One region of the Exiguobacterium sp. s21 genome, then DNA from elsewhere that is predicted to be linked to it. Evidence: predicted binding sites of a transcription regulator. Region 1 holds the regulator's gene; each other region holds the start of a gene.
What was found. Region 1 encodes Rex, which represses fermentation and respiration genes when NADH is low (regulators of the CRP and FNR family bind a similar motif). Its sites were predicted from a motif close to TTGTGAAATATTTCACAA; they were not measured.

Region 2: the regulator Rex is predicted to act here: its motif matches at 1,682-1,699, upstream of KNP06_RS07960 (L-lactate dehydrogenase).
Region 3: the regulator Rex is predicted to act here: its motif matches at 1,532-1,549, upstream of KNP06_RS06660 (DoxX family membrane protein).
Region 4: the regulator Rex is predicted to act here: its motif matches at 1,747-1,764, upstream of pflB (formate C-acetyltransferase).

The regions. Positions count from the first base shown of each region.
Region 1 is NZ_JACSLF010000009.1:8,636-11,779, reverse strand. It holds gene tatC (twin-arginine translocase subunit TatC) at 1-747, opposite strand, end outside; gene KNP06_RS10755 (twin-arginine translocase TatA/TatE family subunit) at 751-969, opposite strand; gene KNP06_RS10750 (redox-sensing transcriptional repressor Rex) at 969-1,625, opposite strand; gene KNP06_RS10745 (ABC-F family ATP-binding cassette domain-containing protein) at 1,775-3,144, shown strand, end outside.
Region 2 is NZ_JACSLF010000005.1:114,208-117,351, reverse strand. It holds gene KNP06_RS07980 (1,4-alpha-glucan branching protein domain-containing protein) at 1-41, shown strand, start outside; gene rpmG (50S ribosomal protein L33) at 126-290, shown strand; gene KNP06_RS07970 (5-formyltetrahydrofolate cyclo-ligase) at 345-899, shown strand; gene KNP06_RS07965 (DUF92 domain-containing protein) at 878-1,648, shown strand; gene KNP06_RS07960 (L-lactate dehydrogenase) at 1,818-2,774, shown strand; gene KNP06_RS07955 (rhomboid family intramembrane serine protease) at 2,926-3,144, shown strand, end outside.
Region 3 is NZ_JACSLF010000004.1:116,549-119,692, reverse strand. It holds gene KNP06_RS06670 (MFS transporter) at 1-589, shown strand, start outside; gene KNP06_RS06665 (DUF3817 domain-containing protein) at 612-908, opposite strand; gene KNP06_RS06660 (DoxX family membrane protein) at 991-1,494, opposite strand; gene KNP06_RS06655 (pyridoxamine 5'-phosphate oxidase family protein) at 1,687-2,100, opposite strand; gene KNP06_RS06650 (cold-shock protein) at 2,227-2,427, opposite strand; gene KNP06_RS06645 (glycoside hydrolase family 55 protein) at 2,695-3,144, shown strand, end outside.
Region 4 is NZ_JACSLF010000010.1:37,303-40,446, reverse strand. It holds gene pflB (formate C-acetyltransferase) at 1-1,660, opposite strand, end outside; gene KNP06_RS11460 (hypothetical protein) at 2,021-2,443, shown strand; gene KNP06_RS11455 (DEAD/DEAH box helicase) at 2,498-3,144, shown strand, end outside.

The sequences.
Region 1 (3,144 bases):
CACCATCGCCTCTTTCTCACGTCGGAGCACGCCCCGGTACGTGATACGTGAAATCGATAAGCTGATCTCATACAAGAAGAAGAGCGGCAGTGACACCATGAGGTGCGAGGTCAAATCCGGCGGCGTGATAAAGGCCGCGACGACGAACAAGGCGAAGTAGGCGTACTTCCGAATCGATGACAGGAAGTACGGCGTCACGACACCGATGCGCGTCAAGAACATCGTCACGACCGGCAACTGGAATAACAGTCCGAATGGGATGGTCAGTTGCAGCAAGAACGTGAAGTAGTTCGACGCCCCGATGATTTGCGTCAGACCAAGGTCTTGCCCGAGGTCCGTCGAGATATCGAGGACGAGCGGGAACAACCAATAGTAGGCAAACGCCAAACCGACGAGGAACAAGATAAAGATGATCGGAATATAGGCGAGCGTCGCTTTCCGCTCGTTCGGATGCAGACCAGGTGCGACAAACGCCCACAGTTGATACAGTAGAAACGGACCAGCCGCGACGAGACCGATGACGAGCGCCAAGTTCAAATAAATCATGAGCGGGTCCGCGACCCCAAAGGCGTTCAATTCAAGCCCTCGTTCGACGAGGTCGGCCTGGAGATAGGTGAGCACATATTTGACACTCGGCAAAGCAATCAAAAAGAAGGCAAAGACGACAAATGCCGACAGCATCAGTCGTCTCCGCAGCTCTGTCAAGTGGTCGGACAGTGCCCGTTCTTGATCAGGTTGATGGCTCATCGCTTACTGCTCTTTCTTCTCAATTTCTTTCTTGTCTTTCTCGTCATGTTCGTTCATCATGCCGTTTGTGGCATTTTTGAACTCACGGAGCGTTTGTCCGGCGGCGCGTCCGAATTCAGGCAATTTCTTCGGCCCGAAGATGATGAGCGCGACGATGGCGATAATGAAGATACTCGCTCCCCCAGGAATACCGACGACGAGCAACGATGATAGTAATTCCATTATTGATGGACCCCCTCAGCAGATGGATAGTGTTGCATAAAGTAAATGAGCGACTGGAGTTCGATCGACAAGTCGATATGATGGACGCGGACCGTGTCCGGCACAGTAAGCCTGGCCGGAGTGAAGTTCAAGATGCCTTTGATGCCGAAGCGGACCAAGTCATCCGCGACAGGCTGCGCATAGCTAGACGGCACCGTTAAGATGGCGACGTCAATCTTGTTTTGTTTCATGATCTGTTCCATCTCATCCACGTGATGAATCGGGACACCGGACATCGTCGTGCCGACTTTTGTCTCGTCTGCGTCGAACCCGACGACGATATGTGTGTTATTGTTTTTAAGGAAGTTATAGTTGACGAAAGCTGTCCCAAGATGACCAACCCCGACCAAGGCGACGTTCGTAATCTCGTCCTGATTCAGTGTCTTACGGAAAAAGTCTAACAGATACTGTACGTTATAGCCATATCCCTTTTTACCGAGCGCACCGAAGTACGAGAAATCGCGACGGATCGTGGCCGAATCGACCTTGACCGCCTCGCTCAGCTCAGCAGAAGAGACACGCTGTTTTCCTGATGAATGTAGGCTTTGGATAAACCGATAGTATAGTGGCAACCGTTTGGCTGTCGCTTGCGGAATCTTTGGTTCGTTTTGACTCAACGGAAAGAGCCTCCTTTTTACGACGCGTTTCAAACGAATCTAATTTCATACACCTTGATTGTAAACGAATTCACATGACCACTCAATGAATATACCTGAAAAGGGGAAGAAATAAAGTATACTAAATAGAGAGAAAGGGGTTTTTTCACTTGATCCTACTGCAAGTCAATAACTTATCGAAATCATTCGGCGTCGAGCCGATTTTAGAGAACGTCAAACTCGAAATTCAAGAAGGCGAACGCGTCGCGCTTGTCGGCCGTAACGGTGCCGGCAAGTCGACATTGCTCAAAGTCATCGCCGGGGAATACAACTATGACTCGGGCGATATCATGAAACCGAAAGACGTGACGATCGGTTATCTCGCCCAAGACTCAGGGTTAGAGTCGAACGAGACGATTTGGAACGAGATGCTCACCGTCTTCACCGACTTAATTGAACAGGAAAAAACGCTCCGCCGCATGGAACAAGACATGGGATCTGAGTGCATCTTGAACGACCCGGCCGCCTATGAGCGCCTGCTGTCGTCTTACGATGAAGAACAACATACGTTCAAAGACCGCGGCGGCTATCAATACGAGGCGACGATCCGCTCTGTGCTTCACGGGATGCGCTTCTATCCGGACGACTTCGAGCGCCGTATCGATACGCTCTCCGGTGGACAACGGACACGTCTCGCCCTCGCGAAGATGCTCCTGCAAAGTCCAGACCTGCTCATCTTGGATGAGCCGACGAACCACTTGGACATCGAGACGCTCGGCTGGCTCGAGAAGTATTTGAGTGGCTATAAAGGCGCCGTCCTCATCGTCTCCCACGACCGCTACTTCCTCGACCGTGTCGTCTCGGTCGTTTATGAGTTGTCACGCCATCGGAGCCGTCGCTTCGTCGGCAACTATACGAAGTATCTCGAACAGAAGGCCGCCATCTACGAGCAAGAGAAGAAGCAGTTCGAGTCGCAACAAGAAGAGATCGCCAAGATGCAGGACTTCATCCAGCGTAACATCGCCCGGGCGACGACGACGAAACGGGCCCAGAGTGTCCGCAAGCGTCTCGAAAAAGTCGACCGGATGGAAGCGCCGGACGGTGACGAGCGCAGTGCCGTCCTCTCGTTCTCAATCAAACGCCAAAGCGGGAACGACGTGTTGAGCGGCAGCGACCTCGCCATCGGTTATGAGGAGCCGATCGCCCATCATCTCCGCTTCCAATTGCAGCGTGGCGAATCGGTCGCCCTCGTCGGTCCGAACGGAGTCGGCAAATCGACGCTCTTGAAAGTGTTGACGAAACAACAGCCGGCGCTCACCGGTGACATCCGCTACGGCACCGGCGTCGAGATCGGCTACTACGACCAGGAACAACAGAACTTGTCGGATGCCAACCGCGTCATCGACGAGATTTGGAACGACTGGCCGCTCATGCGCGAACAAGAAGTGCGGAGCCTGCTTGGACAGTTCCTATTCAGCGGTGACGACGTCATGAAGCGCGTCCATGAACTGTCGGGTGGAGAGCGGGCCCGCTTGACGCT
Region 2 (3,144 bases), on a different contig from region 1:
CGCCATACGGGCAGAAACGTTTGAAAAAGAACACGAAATAACCTTGCTTTTTCAAATAAAACTTGGTAGGATAATTGAGTATGCTTAGACTGTAAAGCAAAAGCACTTGATACAACATCAGTAAGATGGGAGTGAAAGAAATGCGCGTTAAAATCACACTAGCTTGCACAGAAACAGGCGATCGCACGTACATCACGAAGAAAAACAAACGTAACAACCCAGAGCGCCTCGAATTGCGCAAATACAACCCACGTCTCCGTCGTCACACGCTTTACCGCGAAGTGAAATAATGAGACTGGCCGTCACTCATGTGGCGGCCTTTTTTTGAACAAGGGGGAATTGAAGTGATTGAAAAGAAACTACTCCGGCAAAATGTACATCGTCAAATCCGTGAACTCGACGACCGACCGGACCGGGACCGCGTCATCATACATACATTGACCGAACTGAAGGCGTGGCGAGAGGCGGATACGGTGGCCGTCACGCTCGCCCTCGATTTAGAGATTGATACGTTGCCACTCATTCGCTTAGCTTGGCAGGCAGGAAAATCGGTGTTCGTGCCGAAAGTTACAAAACAGGGACTTACGTTCCATGAAATTCATTCGTTCGAAGACCTTGAGCCGGGCGTCATGGGTATTTTAGAGCCGACGACGGTCGCGACGACGCGGACGATTGACGTCTGTATCGTGCCGGGACGTGTCTTTGACCGATCCGGGTATCGGATCGGTTGGGGTGGGGGGTATTACGACCGTTTTTTAGCGACGTATGAAGGTGTCACCATCTCGTTGGCCTATGACGTCCAACTGCTCGATGACATCCCGATCGAGCCACACGACATTCCTGTCGAATTTATCGTGACGGAAAGGGAAACGATTCTATGCTCGCCATCTTTCTCGTAACTTGTCTGGTAGCCTTCGCCGGCTATCGTCTGCGCTCACTGACCCGTTCTGGGGCTGTCTTGACGGTCGTGACGGGTACAGTCATTGGGTACGGATTCGGTTGGTTCGGGCTCTATTTGCTCGGTGTCTTCTTTTCGACGTCATCGCTCGCCTCGAAATACCGTTCCCGCGACAAAGCGCCTGTCGATGAGGTCGTTGAGAAATCGGGACCTCGTGACTTCGTTCAAGTGCTCGCCAATGGTGGTATCGGGATGGCGACGGCGCTCGGTATGTTGCTTACACCGAACGATGCCTGGTTATTCGCGTACATCGCTTCGATTGCGGCGGCGACGAGCGACACATGGGGCTCCGAGTTCGGGGTGCTCGCCAAACAAAAACCGCGCTCCATTTTGACGTTCCGCGAAGTGGAGCCGGGAACGAGTGGCGGGGTGTCTCCGTTCGGGACGTTCATGTCGGTCGCGGGGGCCACGGTCATTATCGTCGCTTCGTTGCCATTTATCGATATCAGCTTACGGTTCGCCGGCTTGTTGATTGCTCTCGGGTTGACCGGAAGCGTTGTCGACACTCTCCTTGGGGCGACGGTTCAACGCAAGTTTCGCTGTCGTGTATGCGGTAAGCTGACCGAGAAGAAAGTCCATCATCACGAGCCGACGACTTACGTTTCAGGCTGGCGCTTTCTCGGCAATGACGCCGTCAACTTTTTGGCGATCGCCTCGGCGGCGGCGATTAGTTTCCTCTTGCTGCGATGAGGGTAGTACAGTCAGTGAAGATGTTTCAAATGAATGTGAATATTGTCACAATATTGCCAAACTGAAAACGGTTTCCCTTGTAGTGAGTGTTTGTGAATGATGTTACAATCTTTATGTAACAGACAAAACAAAAACATGAAACAGATTGTTCGAAGGGTGGAGAATCAATATGGAAACATTAAATCATGCTAAAGTAACACGCGTCGCGCTCGTCGGGGCCGGAGCGGTCGGTGCCAGCTTTGCTTACCAATTGACGACAGCTAGTCTCTGTGAGGAACTTGTGATCATCGATATCAACAAATCGAAAGCTGAAGGGGAAGCAATGGACTTGAATCACGGTGTCTCGTTTGCCTCTTCACCGATGCGCGTCTGGGCAGGAGACTACACAGACTGTGGTGCAGCAGATATCGTCGTCATCACTGCCGGCGCACCGCAAAAACCAGGTGAAACACGTCTCGACCTCGTCGAAAAGAACGCCAAAATCATGAAGTCGATGATTGGGGACATCATGGCATCTGGTTTTGATGGCATCATCATCATCGCCTCGAACCCGGTCGACATCATGACCCACTTGGCTTGGAAATATTCAGGATTACCGAAGCATCGGGTGTTCGGTTCAGGAACGGTACTCGATACGTCACGTCTTCGCTACATGCTCGGTGATTACTTCAACGTCGATCCACGTAACTGCCACGCTTACATTATGGGCGAGCATGGCGACACAGAGTTCGCGGCATGGAGCAACGCCCGTATTTACGGAAAATCGGTCGAACAGTTGCTTGAAGAGAATGACGAGTACACATGGGAAGACCTCGAAGATATCTATGTCAACGTTCGTGACGCAGCCTACCATATCATCGAACGTAAAGGGGCGACGTACTACGCCATCGGTCTTGGTCTCCTCCGTCTTGTCAAAGCCGTGCTTCGCAACGAGAACACGTTATTGACGGTCGGTGCGCACTTGGACGGTGAGTACGGTTTGAACGACATCCACATCGGTGTACCAGCGATCATCAACCGTCAAGGTGTCCGTCAAGTCGTGGAAATCGAGTTATCAGAAGAAGAAAAACAAAAGATGCATCATTCGGCAGAAGTGCTCTTGAAAACGATGCAACCTGTCTTGTAAAACCGAGCAATCCTTCGCTCATCACCGTAGCCGGCTAACGCCGCTACGGTTTTTTTGTCTTCTGCTCTTCTCGACACGTTGCATAGAGGCTCTCTTTTGTCGCCAGCTATAATTTCCTTTAAAATAAAAGTATAGAAGGAGGTGACCATCGATGTCAGAGCCAGCTTGTTTTTGGGAAGACGTATATCGTGCGGTCGAATCGGGAGGGCGCATCGAGGGCATCTTAGAGCCGTCGCGGGCACTTTTATTGTTCGACACGAAAGCGGGGGACGTCTATCACCTCTACATACGGACAGACAAAGCCTGGGCGAACCATGTTGGCATGGACGTCGAAGCGGTCATGAACTCGTTTCGATTGGCCCGCATCGGT
Region 3 (3,144 bases), on a different contig from region 1:
CAACTTCTTCTTCGTCGCCTCAGAAATTTTGTTTCCTATTGTCGCTTTACAGGAAATCGGTGTCAGTCCCCTCCAGTTCGGCTTTTTAGAGAGCATGTTCGCTGTCGGCTTTTTAGTCGCCTCGCTCGCCCATGCGTTACCAGTCTTTGCAATCAAGTATCGCCTTGCGACCGTTCGCACGTCGCTCATTGTCATGAGTTGTCTTTTTATTGCACCGGCCATACCCATCTATTTTGACTTCACAATCACGCCGGCCATCGTCTTATTCACAAGTTTCGCTTTATTGAGCGGCTTTTTCATTCTCCGTGTCAACATCCCGATGCAACTGTATTTACAGACAAACACGGAACCAAGTTATCTCGGTCGTGTCATGGGCGTCCTCGAAGCACTCGCTATGGGCATCACACCGCTCGGATTTATCTTATTCGGCGCATTGAGCGAATGGGTGCCCGTCGCATACCTCTATTCTATTTGCATGGTCTGCCTGCTCACCATCACGTTGTTCGCGATGCATCGCATCCGTCACGACATTGCTGCCGAAAAATCAGATGTATTGGCCGATGCGGAAAGCGCTCCGGCGCATCAGTGAACACAAAAAGACATCGAACGTTTCAGTTCGATGTCTTTTCTGTTGATGGGAGGACTCGTTTCTCTAACAAGAACGGTCCGAACGGGATGACCGACGCCATGACGGCGAGCACTAACACTTTGAAGCCCCAGTTGAAACGCCATGCCATATAGACGGCTGCCGCCACGTAGGTGACGAACAAGAAACCGTGGGCCGCGCCGACGATGCTGACGGCGAGCGGCATACCCGCCAAGTACTTGAGTGGCATCGCGATGAGCAACAGAAGTAAGAAAGACATCCCCTCTGTGTATCCGAGCCATTTGAAATGTGTCGCGTTCATATTCGTTCTCCTTTTCAATCGATGCTACGTTCATCGTAGCCGAAAGAGGTGAGTTTTGTCACAGGAGAACGTCATAAATCCGTTACGCTATTTGACGATTTGGTGAACGATGTAACACTTTCGTTTCGACGAACTTGCGAAGGAACAATCCATCGACGCCAAGTTTACCAGCATTGTAGCCCGCGACGAGGATGAGGACTGAGACGATCAACATCGTCGGGTTCGTGCTGACCGTACCTGAGAGCAAGAACGCCATGTTCATGACGAGACCGAAGAAAGCGGCGCTACGTGTGAGGGCACCGAGCAAGAGCCCGAGACCGACGAGAAACTCACCGTAAGGAATCAACACATCGAACAAAGCCGCGTTCGGGATGGCGAAGTTCTCTAAAAATGCTGCCCACCAACCGGCAACGGCTGGGTGATCACCCGTGGCGAGGGAAGCTGCGTTTTGAAGATAACCACCCGACTCGAATCCACCTGTGATTTTGCCCCAGCCCGCTGTGAGCCAGTGATAGCCGAGCCAGAGACGAAGGACTGTCAAAATACCGGTAGCGATGTTGTGGTTCTGCCAAAATTTTATGAACATGATAATTCCTCCTTTGAATGAGTGAATGATGATTGATATGTGATTACATTCACAATATACCATCTATGTTCACACTTTCACATAAGTTAGGGCAAGAGTTCACGTTTCGTTCATATGTGCGTCACAGGTCAGTCACTTTTTGGAAATTGGTCAATTTGAAAAGGACGTCCGCGAGGGACGTCCTTGTTTGAGTTACAAATTCACTTCTTGAGGGGGCTGTCCTTTTTTATTCATCACGCGCATCGACTGCGGCGCGATTTTCAAGATGACGAGTTTTGGATCGTCCGGACCATCGAACCAGCCTTCGAGTTTCTCGTTCCATACTTTTTCTTTCATCGATTCATCATCCGATACACTCGTCTCGCCTAAAATCTCGAGATACGTATCCCCGACACCATCGCCGTCATAACCAATCAAAATATGCGTATACGGATTGTTTTTTAATTCATCGACTTTATCCGTGTCTTTCGACGTTGCCGTGTAGAGTGTCAGTTCATCATGGAAAAACGTCATATAACGGCTGTGCGGCTTGCCTTTATAGACCGTTGCCATTGTCCCTACGTTACTATGATCTAAAATCTGTTTTGCCGTTTGCATTGCATCCATTCTGAAAAACCTCCTTGTGGTAGTCACTCGTATATTGATTCCCCCGGGGCAAGTGATTAAACACGCGGACAACAAAAAACCTGCTCGCCGAAGCGAGCAGGTTATAAAATTCCTTAGAAAGGAAGATTAGATTTTTTCAACGTTAGAAGCTTGTGGTCCACGAGCTCCGTCAGTGATTTCGAAAGTTACTGCTTGGCCTTCTTCAAGTGTCTTGAAGCCGTCGCCTTGGATTGCTGAGAAGTGTACGAATACGTCGTCTCCGCCTTCCATTTCGATGAAGCCGTAACCTTTTTCTGAGTTAAACCATTTTACTTTACCTGTGTTCATAATGAACCCTCCTGAAATAAACGCTGTGCGTTCTAGTAGTGCCTTACTAGAAAAAACTGACCAATAAAAAATCACAAACCTCTAGGATTATCTTAAACGAAAAATAATCCAAAGCGTTTTGTGAATTATGTTTCCAGCTATTCTTAATTAAGCACATATAGAATATACCATGGATAAATGCTTCTGTCTACTAAATACTTCGGTTTGCTAAAAATACTTCTAAAACGGGTACATCCAATTGTAGTGAACGCTAGGAGGATGAACCCTATGACCGCACATATCGATCGCTCGAATATCGCCGCCACGATCGCCCGTCATTCGAATTGGGCACTCGATGAGCTAGTGACGGACACACTCGACTGGCATGAATCAACACGACAGGCCCACTATCCCGATCAAGCAAAAACCTATCTCTCTCACCTACCGATGACCGAACGCATCATCCCGGTGACAAGTTCGTTGCCGCTCGAGACGGTAGATGGAATCGTCCGTCCGGTGTGGATGCGCCGGCTCGACGCCGAGCACTTGAACTTGAGACAAATGACGCGTCAGCACGTCGACGTCACCGATTATGGCGCCATCGGGGATGGGCAGACGGATTGCACGCTCGCTTTTCGGCTCGCCCTCAGGTCGAGCCGCCACGTCCACGTGCCGGCCGGCGTATATCTCGTCCGCGGCATCCGTATCCCGTCGAACTGCGTGCTCGAAGGGGCCGGC
Region 4 (3,144 bases), on a different contig from region 1:
CGCCTTCTGTCTCGAAGTCGACAGCAATGCCTTGCTCGTTGCGGACCGGTTTCACGGTCGCATATTTGATGGCTGACAGACTATCTGCTGTGACCGAGAGACCGGCGATTCCGCATGCCATCGTCCGTAGGATTTCTGGGTCATGAAGTGCCATCTCGATCCGTTCGTACGCATATTTATCGTGCATGAAGTGGATGACGTTGAGCGTGTTGACGTAGAGCTCGGCGAGCCAATCGAGCGTCCGATCGAAGTCGGCATACACTTTGTCGTACGTGAGCACGTCTTCGGTGTTCATCTCCCAAACCGGTGCGATTTGGTCGCCGCTCTTCTCATCGCGGCCTCCGTTCATGCTGTAAAGGAGTGCTTTTGCCATGTTGGCGCGGGCACCGAAGAACTGCATCTGTTTCCCGATCTTCATCGGTGACACACAGCAGGCGATGCCGTAGTCGTCGCCAAACTCTGGAAGCATGAGGTCGTCGTTCTCATATTGGATGGCGGACGTCTCAATCGACATCTTCGCGCAATATTGTTTAAATCCTTCTGGCAATTTCGTCGACCAAAGCACCGTCAAGTTCGGTTCTGGTGCTGGCCCGAGGTTTGAGAGTGAGTGCAAGAAGCGGAATGAGCTCTTCGTCACGTTCGAGCGACCATCCTCACTCATCCCACCGATTGACTCGGTCACCCACGTTGGGTCACCCGAGAACAATTCGTTGTAGTCAGGCGTGCGCAAGAATTTGACGATCCGGAGCTTCATGATGAAGTGGTCGACGATTTCTTGAACGTCTGACTCGGTCAAACGACCTGCTTCGATATCACGTTCTGCGTAAACATCGAGGAATGTCGAGACACGTCCAAGTGACATCGCGGCGCCGTTCTGTTCTTTGACGGCTGCGAGATATGCAAGATATACCCATTGGTACGCCTCTTGTGTATTTTCCGCCGGACGGCCGAGGTCAAACCCGTACGCCGCACCGAGTTGTTTCAACTCTTGGAGGGCACGGAGCTGCTCAGACATTTCTTCCCGTGTCCGAATATCTGACTCTGATAAGAAACCGCCACGGTTCGCCAAGTCTTTTTTACGTTCTGCAATCAAGAAGTCTAACCCGTACAAGGCAACACGACGGTAGTCGCCGATAATCCGTCCCCGGCCGTAAGCGTCAGGAAGACCTGTGATGATCCCTGACTTCCGCGCCGCCCGCATCTCAGGTGTGTACGCATCGAAGACACCTTGGTTATGCGTTTTGCGAATTTCCGAATAAATCTTTGTGATTTCAGGGTTCGGCTCGAAACCGTATGACTCAAGGGCAGCGTCGACCATCCGGATCCCGCCGTTTGGATGAATCGAACGTTTGAACGGCTCGTCCGTTTGAACACCGACCACTTTCTCGAGCTCTTTGTTTAAGTATCCCGGTCCGTGCGATACGATTGTCGATGGGTTGTTTTGATCGACCGCCCAAACACCACCGCGTTCCCGCTCTTCTTTCGTCAATTCCATCACTTGTGCCCAAAGCTGATTCGTCGCTTCCGTCGGTCCCTCCAAGAACGAATCGTTCCCGGTGTACTCGTGTCGGTTCAAACGGATAAACTCACCGACGTTCACTTCGTTCGTCCACTGCCCAGGTACAAATCCTGACCAGGCTGATTTAATTTCGGTTGCCATTGTGGGTCACTCCTCATAGTTGAGATAACTGCGTGCTTTCTATAAGTTGAGTGTACGTGAAAACGTGAACATTTTGTTTTACGTTCTTGTGAAATTTGTAACAATCTAATGAACGTTGGCATAAAGCCGTTTTTGTAAGCGCTTTAAATACTGTTATAATGCAAACACTCTTCCTTATGAAACAGATAAGTCTTGTTACGGCAGGATTCAACTCATTTCTGTATCATTTCAGATGGGATGTGACGATTTATACAGTTTTCGTAGTGATGTACCTCACACCTCGGGGATAGAACTTGAATTTTTGCCTTATATCGGACACAATGAAGGCAGAACATTGTAGAAGAGGAAGGGGTTCTTCCCATGACGTACGAATTATTGACAGCCGCTCACGATTTAAAGACCGGTGACCGCATCTCTCTTAAAGTAGAGGAAAACGGTGAACAACGTGACGGATTCATCACAGAATTTGAAGACGCAGGTTTTTGGATTCGGTTTGACGACGACATCGAAAACGAGGATTTCATCGACTACCGCGATAACTTGCTCGTTGCTCTCATCTCGCGCCCGATTGACGTGGCAGCGACGTATCCAGAGCTCGCTTCATACGAACGGTTGACGAAAGAATTGCAGTATCGTGTGTATCAAGGCTTCACCGTCGAAGGCGTCGAGGCGTCGGCTGACCAAATCGATGTGCACATCAAACTCATCGAGGACGGACAGACGTTCACACAGACACTCCGTTCTTCATTCGACCAAGATACTGAACATGTTCGCTATATCTAAGACAGGGAGCGCTTATGCTTCCTTTGTTTTTGCCCCACGATAAGGAGAATTGATATGAACTTTACAAAACCATTTATTAACGAAGCCTGGGATCGCCTTGGCTTTACTGAACCAATGCCGGTCCAAGCGGAAGCCTTCCCGCTTCTTCTTGACGGAAAAGACGTCACGATCGAAGCGCCGACAGGTACCGGGAAGACACTTGCTTACTTATTACCCGCCATCGAAAAAATCGACGCTTCGAACGACCGCATCCAAGTCGTCATCGTCGCGCCGACGCGTGAACTCGTCATGCAGATTCAAACGGTCGCGCAACGCTTCACCGAGAAAGGTGACGTCCGCATCGCTTCGTTCATCGGTGGCGTCGAGTTGAAACGTCAAATCGACCGGTTGAAGAAAAAACCACATTTAATCGTCGGGACACCGGGCCGACTCGTCGAACTCATTGAGAAGAAAAAGTTGAAACTTCACGAGACGCATACGATCGTCCTCGACGAAGCCGATCAAATCATCGATAGCGGTTTGACAGAATCTGCCGAACGGATCATCAAACATACGGCGCATGAACATCAAATCGCCCTCGTCTCGGCGACACTCACAGACACGCTTCAAGCTTGGGCTGCCCCATTCTTGAACGAACCGGCCCACGTGAAAATCGAGCGGGCGGTAAGCGCACAAGTCACCTATGGCTACATGTTGACGAC